DNA from 3 places in the Micromonospora sp. NPDC023737 genome. Region 1 is predicted to be linked to each of the others. Evidence: riboswitches for the same ligand, from Rfam matches in the RefSeq annotation. Region 1 holds a riboswitch; each other region holds the start of a gene.
The links. Region 1 has a riboswitch for S-adenosylmethionine ahead of AB0F98_RS11595 (ABC transporter substrate-binding protein). Riboswitches for the same ligand answer to the same signal wherever they lie in the genome.
Positions count from the first base shown of each region.

Region 2: another riboswitch for S-adenosylmethionine. It lies ahead of AB0F98_RS22165 (aminotransferase class V-fold PLP-dependent enzyme); the one in region 1 lies ahead of AB0F98_RS11595 (ABC transporter substrate-binding protein).
Region 3: another riboswitch for S-adenosylmethionine. It lies ahead of thrC (threonine synthase); the one in region 1 lies ahead of AB0F98_RS11595 (ABC transporter substrate-binding protein).

Region 1 covers NZ_JBFAAL010000004.1:32,211-35,478, forward strand. Annotated here, with positions in the region: gene AB0F98_RS11590 (glycogen debranching N-terminal domain-containing protein) at 1-584, shown strand, start outside; SAM riboswitch class IV at 792-903, shown strand; gene AB0F98_RS11595 (ABC transporter substrate-binding protein) at 1,194-2,063, shown strand; gene AB0F98_RS11600 (amino acid ABC transporter permease) at 2,108-2,887, shown strand; gene AB0F98_RS11605 (amino acid ABC transporter ATP-binding protein) at 2,884-3,268, shown strand, end outside.
Region 2 covers NZ_JBFAAL010000011.1:66,016-69,283, forward strand. Annotated here, with positions in the region: gene AB0F98_RS22155 (hypothetical protein) at 1-21, shown strand, start outside; gene AB0F98_RS22160 (PrsW family intramembrane metalloprotease) at 98-1,513, opposite strand; SAM riboswitch class IV at 1,579-1,699, shown strand; gene AB0F98_RS22165 (aminotransferase class V-fold PLP-dependent enzyme) at 1,745-3,010, shown strand; gene AB0F98_RS22170 (FUSC family protein) at 3,106-3,268, opposite strand, start outside.
Region 3 covers NZ_JBFAAL010000011.1:86,866-90,133, forward strand. Annotated here, with positions in the region: gene thrC (threonine synthase) at 148-1,434, opposite strand; SAM riboswitch class I at 1,445-1,579, opposite strand; gene AB0F98_RS22250 (DUF4232 domain-containing protein) at 1,909-2,589, shown strand; gene AB0F98_RS22255 (ABC transporter permease subunit) at 2,596-3,268, opposite strand, start outside.

The sequences.
Region 1 (3,268 bases):
ACGGCGACGGACGGCCGATCGACTCGATGACGTCCAACATGGGCCATCTGCTCTGGAGCGGCATCGTGCCGCCGGACCGGGCACGATTGGTGGCCGCCCAACTGATGTCCGACGAGATGTTCTCCGGCTGGGGCGTGCGTACCCTCTCCACCGCCGACAGCGGCTACAACCCCATCGGTTACCACGTCGGCACCGTCTGGCCGCACGACAACTCGATAGTGGCGGCCGGCCTCGCCCGCTACGGCCAGCACGAGGCGGCCCACCGCATCATCGGGGCCATGATGGAGGCGTCCGCCTACTCCGAGCACCGGCTGCCCGAGGCGTTCTCCGGCTACGACCGCAGGTTCGGCCGGCGGCCGGTCCCATACCCCACCGCGTGCAACCCGCAGGCCTGGGCCAGCGGGGCACCGCTGCTGTTCCTGCGTACGCTGCTCGGGCTGGACGCGGTCGACGGCCGGCTGGTCCTGGATCCGCACCTGCCGGAGTCGATCGGCCCGGTCCGGCTGCTCGGCGTTCCGGCGTTCGGCCGCCGCTGGGACCTGCACGCCGAGGGCACCCACGGCGAGGTCCACCCCGCCGCCTGACCCGGCGACGCCAGTCGGCCCGACGCGGCGGCGTCGGGTGCTGCGATCGCGCGCCACCGTGGCCACGCACAAGTCGGGCCGGTCGACTCGATTCCGGTGATCGTGGCCGGTCCGAGACGCCCGGCGGCCGCGCCACCCGACGGGGAGCGTGAGCGTGGTCATAACGGCTGGACGACTGTCCGTACCGGGCTGCTAACCTCTTGCGCAGGTCATGAGCGCCAGCGTCAAGCCCCGGCTTGCTGGCCGGCAACCCTCCTCCGCGGTGGGGTGCCCCGGGTGAAGACCGGGCACCGGAGCGAATCCGGTGCAAGCGTGGCCTGGTCCCCAGGTCAGCAACGACCCGGGAGAGCCAATGTCGTTCCACCACACCATCTCGTCAGTCGGCCGCATCGTGCCCGACGCCAACGTCCGGCGGCCCGATTCGCCGGCGCTGACCCGGCGTCGGCACGTCGACATGATGTTGGTGTGCAGCGCCGGCTGTCCTGCCGGCGCGCGGCGCTGACCGCGCACTCTCCCCGCCAGCCCGAACCCTCCAGCGGCGTGCCCCTGCGGCGCGCCGTCGGCGGCGCGCGTCCGTGCTCCGCCGAATACCGACATCCGGAGACACCTGTGCGATTCCTTCCTACCCTGACCCGGTTGGTCGCCGTCGGCGCGGCCGCGATCCTCGGTGCCACCGCCCTCACCGCCTGCGGCGACGACGCCGCGTCCGGCGCGGACAACCCGTACGACCTGCTCCAGCCGGGCGTGCTGCGCGCCGGGACGCTCACCGATGCCCCGCCGAACGTGTACCTGAAGGACGGAAAGTTCACCGGCTTCGACAACGACCTGCTCACCGCGGTCGCCGGGAAGATCGGTCTGAAGGTGGAGTTCGTCGGCACCGACTTCTCCGCGCTGCTCGCCCAGGTCAACAACCACAAGTTCGACGTCGGCAGCTCGTCGATCACCATCACCGAGGCCCGCAAGAAGACGGTGGACTTCGGCAACGGGTACGACTTCGGCTACTTCGGACTCGACGTACCGGCCGGCTCGCCGATCCACAGCTTCGACGAGCTCGCCGGTAAGCGGGTCGTCGTCGTGCAGGGCACCGTCCAGGACGACTACGCCAACGGCAAGGGACTCGACCCGGTGCGCGTACCGGACTACAACGGCGCGATCAACCAGCTCAAGGCCGGTACCGCGGACGCCTGGATCGCCCCGGCCGAGATCGGCGAGAAGTCGGCCGCGGACAGCGGCGGGAAGATCGCCGTGGCCGCGAAGCTGCTCAGCCCCGCGCCGACGGCGTACGCGGTGGCGAAGGGGAACGACGCCCTGCGCGAGGCGCTGAACAAGGGCCTCGACGAGGTGATCGCCGACGGCACGTGGAACCGGCTGCAGGCCCAGTACTACCCGGGCCGGCCGATTCCGGCGGACTTCAAGCCGGGCAGCGGCACCGTGGCGGTCCCGGCCGCACCGACCGCGTCCGCGTCGGCCGGGTCCTGACAGTACGACGAAACGACCGAGCGGAGCGGTAGGAGAGACGAGACATGGATCCGTTGCGGACCCTGTGGGAGACGTTCTTCGACTGGGATTCGATGCGCGAGGCGCTGCCCGAGATGCTCACCATCGGGCTGCCCAACACCCTGCTCCTCGCGGTCTCCGCCGCTCTGCTCGGCTCGGTACTGGGCATGCTGCTGGCCGTCGCCGGCATCTCCCGTACCCGGTGGCTGCGCTGGCCGGCGCGGGTCTACACCGACGTGTTCCGGGGGCTGCCGGCCGCCGCGACGATCCTGCTGATCGGCGTCGGCCTGGCGCCGCTCGGCATGCAGGTGTGGGGGCCGAACCCGTACCCGCTGGGCATTCTGGCGCTCTCCCTGATCGCCGCCGCCTACATCGGAGAGATCTTCCGCTCCGGCATCCAGTCGGTGGAGGCGACCCAGTTGGAGGGTGCCCGCGCGTTGGGATTCTCCTGGGCCGAGGCGATGCGGGTGGTGATCATCCCGCAGGGCGTACGCCGGGTCCTGCCGGCCTGGGTCAACCAGCTCATCGCGCTGATCAAGGACTCCAGCCTGGTCTACTTCCTCGGCCTGGTGGCCAGCCAGCGGGAGCTGTTCCGGATCGGGCAGGACTACGCGGCCACCACCGGTAACGAATCGGCCCTGCTGCTGGCCGGCCTGTTCTACCTGGCGCTGACCGTACCGCTGACCCACGTGGTCAACGCGATCGACGCCCGGCTGCGCCACGGCCGGCCCGCCGCACAGCCGACCGACGAGATCGACGACGCCGACCTGGCATTGCCGGGTGCGGCGGGAGGGAGTGGGCGATGACCGCCGCCACCAGCACCTCGGTCAGCCTGGCCGTACGCGATGTCCACCTGGCCTTCGGGCCCAACCGGGTGCTCCGCGGGGCCGACCTGGACGTGGTCCGCGGCGGGACGGCCTGCGTCATCGGGCCGTCCGGCTCCGGCAAGTCGACGCTGCTGCGGACGATCAACCGGCTCATCGAACCGGACCGCGGCGACGTGCTGCTCGACGGGCGCAGCGTGCTGGCCGACGATCCGGACGCCCTGCGTCAGCGGATCGGCATGGTCTTCCAGCAGTTCAACCTGTTTCCGCACATGAGCGTGCTGCGCAACGTCACCCTGGCGCTGCGCCGGATCAGGAAGCTGCCCGAGGAGGAGGCGGTGGCGATCGCCCGCGCCCAGCTGG
Region 2 (3,268 bases), on a different contig from region 1:
CTCACCAGCCTGATGACCTGACCCGGCCGGCGACCCGCGCCGGGCCGCCCGAGCACCCGCACCGGTCGGCACCGGCTCGCACTCCGGCGCCGGCCGGTCAGGCGTGCCAGGGCGGGCCGGGCTGCGGCACGTGCCAGCCCGGCGGCGCGGGCGCGGGTGGTGGCCCGCCCAGCACCACCGGGATCGGCACCACCGGCTCGTCCGGCGCGTTCACGGTCCGCTCGGAGCCGTCCGGAAAACGCAGGTGGTAACGGTCACCGTCCCACACCCCGGCGGGCGCCTGCGGGTCCCGGCCGACGAAGAACGAGCGGTACGCCGTGATCGCCTCCAGCAGCTCCCGCTCTTCCCGGGCGGTCCGCTCCCGATCCGCCGCCTTCCGATCGAGGCCGCGCAGCGACCCGTCGCGCAACAGCGCCAGCCGGGTGGCCGCGAACTGGTAGCCGCGCATCGCCTTCACCCCGGCGTCCCCGGCCACCCGTCGCGCCCAGGCCCGGGCCGCGTGCCGGCGGCCGAGGCTGCTCAGCGCCGCCACCTCGGGCGGGCTCAGCCAGCCGGCCCGGACGTAGTCCGGCAGCCTGCGCTCGGTGAGCCGCCCCTCCCAGGCCCGTAGCCAGACGGCCAGCCCGACCATGCCGAAGAAGATCGGCACCATCAGGCCGATGAAGCCGTACAGCATGATCAGCGGCTGGTTGGTGGCCTGGCTGAGTGTCGGCAGCAGGTTCCACGTGCCGTGCAGCATCATGGCCACCAGCAGCCCCGCGAGGGGGGCGAGCACTCGGACCCGGCGGTCGGCCGTACGGGCGGCGATGCCGAGCCCCACGCCGGTCATCGAGGTGAAGAGCGGATGGGCGAACCCGAACAGCAGGATCCGGACGATGAAGATGGCGATGACCTGCTGCGCCCCGGTCGCCGGCCCGTACCGGTCGACACCTGTCGCGAAGCCGTACCCGCCGAGGTAGAGGATGTTCTCCACCATCGCGAAGCCGACCGCCGAGAGCCCGCAGTAGACCAGCCCGTCGGTGATCCCGGACCACTCCCGTCGCCGGAACACCAGCAGCAGGATCGGCCCGAGTGCCTTGGTCGACTCCTCGACGAAGGGTGCGACCAGCACTCCGGTGAGCGCGGCCGGCAGTTTCGCGTGGGCGATCTGGCCGGCCGCGAAGTCGTTCACCGTCAGCGAGGCGGCGGTGGCGACGAACGCGCCCCAGGTGAAACAGAAGATCAGGTACTTCAGTGGCTCGGGCTCGTACCGGTCGAGCCAGAGGAAGCAGGCGACCAGCACGGGCACCGGCAGGAGAGCGGCCACCGTACCGATCAGCAGCGCCTGCACGCCGATGTTCTCGCCGATCGTGTAGACCATGAAGACCGCGCACGCCGCGATGAGGAGCACCAGCCCGGCGAGCACCAGGAACCGCCGCCAGCCCAGCCGGCGCAGCGGCATCCGGAGCGCGCCACCCGGACCGGGCGGAACGGACGGCGACGGCGGCGCGCTGCCGGGCGGGGTGTCGGCCATGCGGTCAGCCTAGCCATCGCCGGCCGGGTGGTTCTGGCGCATCGGCAGCCGCTATGCTGCCGACAGGTCACGAGCGCCAGCGTCAAGCCCCGGCTTGCTGGCCGGCAACCCTCGTCGAGTTCGCGGTGGGGTGCCCCGGGTGATGACCGGGCCCGGCCCGATCCGCGTGCCGGGCAAGCGCGGACCCCGTCCCGACGTAGCCCCGGGGTCCCTGGCCCGGGAGGTTCCCGCGTGTCCGTCGCCCTCGTATCCCCGATCGCCACCCTGCCGGCCGCTCCGGCCGACGCCGAGCCGCTCGGCGTGCTCGGCGTACCGGGTGAGATCAATCTCGACTACGCGGCCACCGCGCCGTGCGCGCGGGTCGCGGCCGACGCGGTGGCTGCGCTGCTGCCGTGGTACGCGAGCGTGCACCGCGGCGCCGGGGCTCTCTCCCGCCGCTGCACGCTCGCCTACGAGCAGGCCCGGCAGACGGTGGGTGACTTCTTCGGCGCTCGGGCCGAAGACCACGTGATCTTCACCCGCAACACCACGGACGCGCTGAACCTGCTGGCCCGGGCGTTGCCCGCGGGCACCACCGTGGTCACCTTCGGCGGCGAGCACCACGCGAACCTGCTGCCCTGGCCGCGTGGCTCGGTCCGGCTGCCCGTGCCCGCGGACCCGGGCGGGGCGGTACGCGCCCTGGACGCGGCGCTCGCCGAGCTACGCCGGGCGGCGCAGCCCGGGCTGCCGGTACTGGTGGCGGTCACCGGGGCGAGCAACGTGACCGGCGAACGCTGGCCGGTGGCCGAGCTGGCCCGGGTGGCCCGGCGCCACGGAGCCCGGATCGCCCTGGACGCCGCGCAGCTCGCCCCACACGCGCCGGTCGATCTGCTGGCGCTGGACGTCGACTATCTCGCCGTCTCCGGCCACAAGCTCTACGCCCCGTTCGGGGCCGGAGCGCTGATCGGCCGGGCGGACTGGCTCGACGCCGCGCAGCCGTACCTGGCCGGCGGTGGCGCCACGGCCCGGGTCGGGGCGGCCACCCACGAGGTCACCTGGGCGGTCGGGCCGGCGCGGCACGAGGGGGGAACCCCGAATCTGTTGGGGGCGGTCGCGCTGGCCGCCGTCTGCGACGCGCTCGCGGACGCGGACCGTGCGGCGCTGCACGACCGGGAGCAGCGCCTGCTCGACCGGCTGCGCGACGGCATCGCGGCGCTGCCGCACGTCGTGGAGCTGCGCACCTTCGGTCCCGACGCGCCCCGGGTGGGCATCGTCTCCTTCGTGGTGGCGGGACGGGACTCCGCCGACGTGGCCGCCGAACTGGCCCGGGAGCACGCCATCGGGGTACGCGACGGGTTGTTCTGCGCCCACCCGCTCGCCCAGCGACTGCTCATCGAGGCGGCCACGCGCGCCGGACGGCGGGACCTGCCGCCGACGGCGCTGCGGGCCAGCATCGGACTGGGCAGCACGGAGGAGCACGTCGACCGGCTGCTCGCGGCCCTCGCCACGTTCGCCTGAGCGCCCGGCGGCGGACCGCCGGTCGGTCCCCGGCCCAACGGCGGTCCGCCCGGCCGGCTGGCACGCACCGCGTGCCCGGCCGGCCGGGCGGCGGGTCAGCCGATCGGAGGCGCTACGGGGGGTTTCGGCCGTCCGCCGTCCGGTTCGGGACGGCCGCCCGGGGGCACGTTGTGATCGCCGAAGGACTGCCGGATCAGCCGGTTCGCCTCCTCCTGCTCGATGCCGGAGGCGACCAGCAGGTCACTCGCCGCCGTCCGG
Region 3 (3,268 bases), on a different contig from region 1:
GCCCTCCCGCACGGAGCATCTTGCGCCGTCCGGTTCCTGCCGTCAAGTCCTTAGGGGCGGGTTTCTCGCACCCAGAGCGAAAAGCCGGTTACCCGGCGGATCGGCCTGATCCCCCGATCGGGCGATCTGCGGATGATCCACGGCCGGTCAGCCGAGGAGACCGGCGTCGCGGGCGGCACGCAGCGACGGACGGATGTGGTGGGTGGGGCCCACCTGCCCGGCGACCGCGTCGATCGTCTTCAACCCCTCACCCGTGTTGAACACGACCGTCTCGGCGGCCGGGTCGAGCTTGCCGGACTCGACGAGCTTGCGCAGCACCGCCACGGTGACGCCACCGGCGGTCTCGGCGAAGACGCCGGTGGTGCGGGCCAGCAGGCGGATGGCGGCGCGGATCTCGTCGTCGTCGGCGTACTCCATCCAGCCACCGGTACGACGGACCGCCTCCAGGGCGTAGAGGCCGGCCGCCGGGTCGCCGATGTTCAGCGACTTGGCGATGCCGGTCGGCTTGACCGGGACGATCTCGTCACTGCCGCCGTGCAGCGCGGTGGCGATCGGATTGCAGCCGGCCGACTGCGCGCCGAAAACCTTCCAACCGCCGGCCGGCGCCTCCACCAGTCCGATCTCGATCAGCTCGGTGAACGCCTTGTCGATCTTCGTGAGCAGTTCGCCGGAGGCCATCGGGATCACCACCTGGGCCGGGATCCGCCAGCCGAGCTGCTCCGCCACCTCGTAACCGAGCGTCTTCGACCCCTCGGCGTAGTACGGACGGACGTTGACGTTGACGAACGCGGTGTCCTCGAACTCGTCGGTCTCCACCAGTTCGCCGCAGAGCCGGTTCACGTCGTCGTACGAGCCATCGATGGCGACGAGTTCACCCCCGTAGACGGCGGTGGTGACGACCTTGCCCTGCTCCAGGTCACTCGGGATGAACACCACCGACGGCACGCCGGCCCGGGCGGCGTGGGCGGCGACCGAGTTCGCGAGGTTGCCGGTCGACGCACAGGCGAACCGGGTGAACCCGAGCGCCCGGGCGGCGGTCAGCGCCACCGAGACGACCCGGTCCTTGAACGAGTGGGTCGGGTTGGCGCTGTCGTCCTTGACCCAGAGCGGGGCCGTGATGCCCAGCTCGGCGGCGAGGTTCGGGGCGGCGACCAGCGGGGTGAGGCCGGGGTCGAGGGTGACCCGGGTGGCCGGGTCCTGACCGGCGGGAAGCAGCGCCGCGTACCGCCACAGGTTGCGCGGGCCGGCCTCGATCTGCTCGCGGGTCACGGTGGCCAGCGCGGCGGCGTCGTAGTCGACCTCGAGCGGGCCGAAACACTCGTAGCAGGCGTGCTGCGCGGCGAGCGGGTAGCGGGCCTGACAGGCACGGCAGACGAGGGCGCGGGCGGGGCTGGCGGTGGTGTCGATGCCGGACGGGGCGATCGTCGACGTCATGTCGAGATTCCTCTCATCTTCCCCCGCGTCGCACTCTGCGGCGGGGACGGAATTGGCACCTGCCCCTCGGGCGCTCGACGGTGAGCGCGTGGGGTGGTTGCCGGGGCGTCATCGGGCCGTATCCCTAAGCCCCTCTGGATGAGGTATTCAGTTGTGCAACCGAGTCTAAGCGCCCGCCGGGGACGGTCCGAGCGGGGTTCCCACGGTGTGAACGGAGGGCGGACAGGGTGTGGTCACCGCCCTGTCGAGCTGCCCCACATCTGGGACACGCCGGAGCAGAAGCGCCACAGGCGCTCGCGCGAGCTTGACCCGCGCCCCATTTCCGGGGCAGCTCGACAGTGGCCGACCCCCGGTCATCCGGACGGGGACGCCCAGGTCCAGGCAGGCCACCACGCCGTCCGCGCGAGCCATCGGCCTGCCGCCCCGCTATCGCCCAAGACGAAGGCGAGGCGGACTCGGTGGGAGGATTCGGCGATGACACCTCGACCGGCCCGCCGCCAACTCCTGCTCACCGGCCTGCCGCTCGCCGCCGCCCTGCTGCTCGGCGCCTGCACCGCCGACCACGCCGGTATGGGCGGGGACGGGCCAGTGACAGGCGGCAGGCCCGGGGCGGGGCCCACCGCACCCGGCAACGATCCGACCGGCGCATGCCCGGAGTCGGGCGTGCTCATCCGGTCGACCGGCTCGGACGCCGCCATGGGCCTGCGCGCCCTCGGCCTGGAGCTGATCAACTGCGGCACCGCGGACTACCCGCTGCACGGCTACCCGTCGCTGCGGCTGCTCGACGGCGAGGGCACGCCGATCCCGGTCCAGGTGATCGAGGGGGCGAAGGGCATCACCTCGGGCTTCGACGACCCGCCCCGACCGCTGACCCTGCGTCCCGGCGAGCGGGCCGGCGCCGCCGTGCTCTGGCGCAACCTGGTCACCGACTCGACCGTGGTCGCGACCGACGCCGAAGGTCTGGAGGTCGCCCCGGGCCCCGGCCTGGCCAGGCAGGCCGTCGACCCGGACGGGCCGATCGATCTGGGCAACACCGGCCGGATCGGCGTCAGCGCCTGGAAGGAGGCGGAGCCGACGACTCCCGCCACACCGCCGGCCCCGTCACAGCCCAGCGGGGCGCCCTCGGTGGCGGTGACCCCGGACAGCCGGTTGTGAGCGCCGTTACGAGGTGACGTCCTTGCGGGTGAAACGCCAGTACGCCAGCGCCCAGAACAGCGTCGCGTAGCTGATCGACGAGATGGCTCCGCGTACCACGTCGTCGGTCTGCACCGGCGTGGAGAGCAACCCGAGCCACGCGGTGCTGAAGTGGGTCGGCAGGAAGGCACGCAGGCCGCCGAGCGCGGTGATCTGGTCCAGGATGCTGGAGAGGATCCAGAGCAGCACCGCGCCGCCGACCGCGCCGAGCGCGGCGTCCGTGCTCACCGACAGCAGGAACGCCAGACCGGCCACCACCAGCAGTACGACGGCCAGGTAGCCGAGCACCGCCAGCAGCCGCAGCAGCCCCTGCCCCGGCGGGAGTTCCGCCGCGACCATGCTGCGCAGCGGCGACCAGCCGTAGCGGAGGGTGCCGGCGGCCAGGGCGGTGCCGGCGAGCAGCAGCAGCGCCAACCCCGAGTAGGCGGCCGCGACCAGCAGCTTCACCGTGAGCAGCCGGGCGCGCGGCACCGGCACGGCGAGCAGGTACCGCAGGCTCCCCCAGCTCGCTTCGCTGGCCACCGTGTCGCCGAAGAAGAGCGCCACCACCACGACCAGCAGGAACGACGCCGAGACGAAGATGGTGAACAGCGTGAAGTTCAACCCGCCCGAGGTGGCGAACGAGATGAGGCTGGCGAAC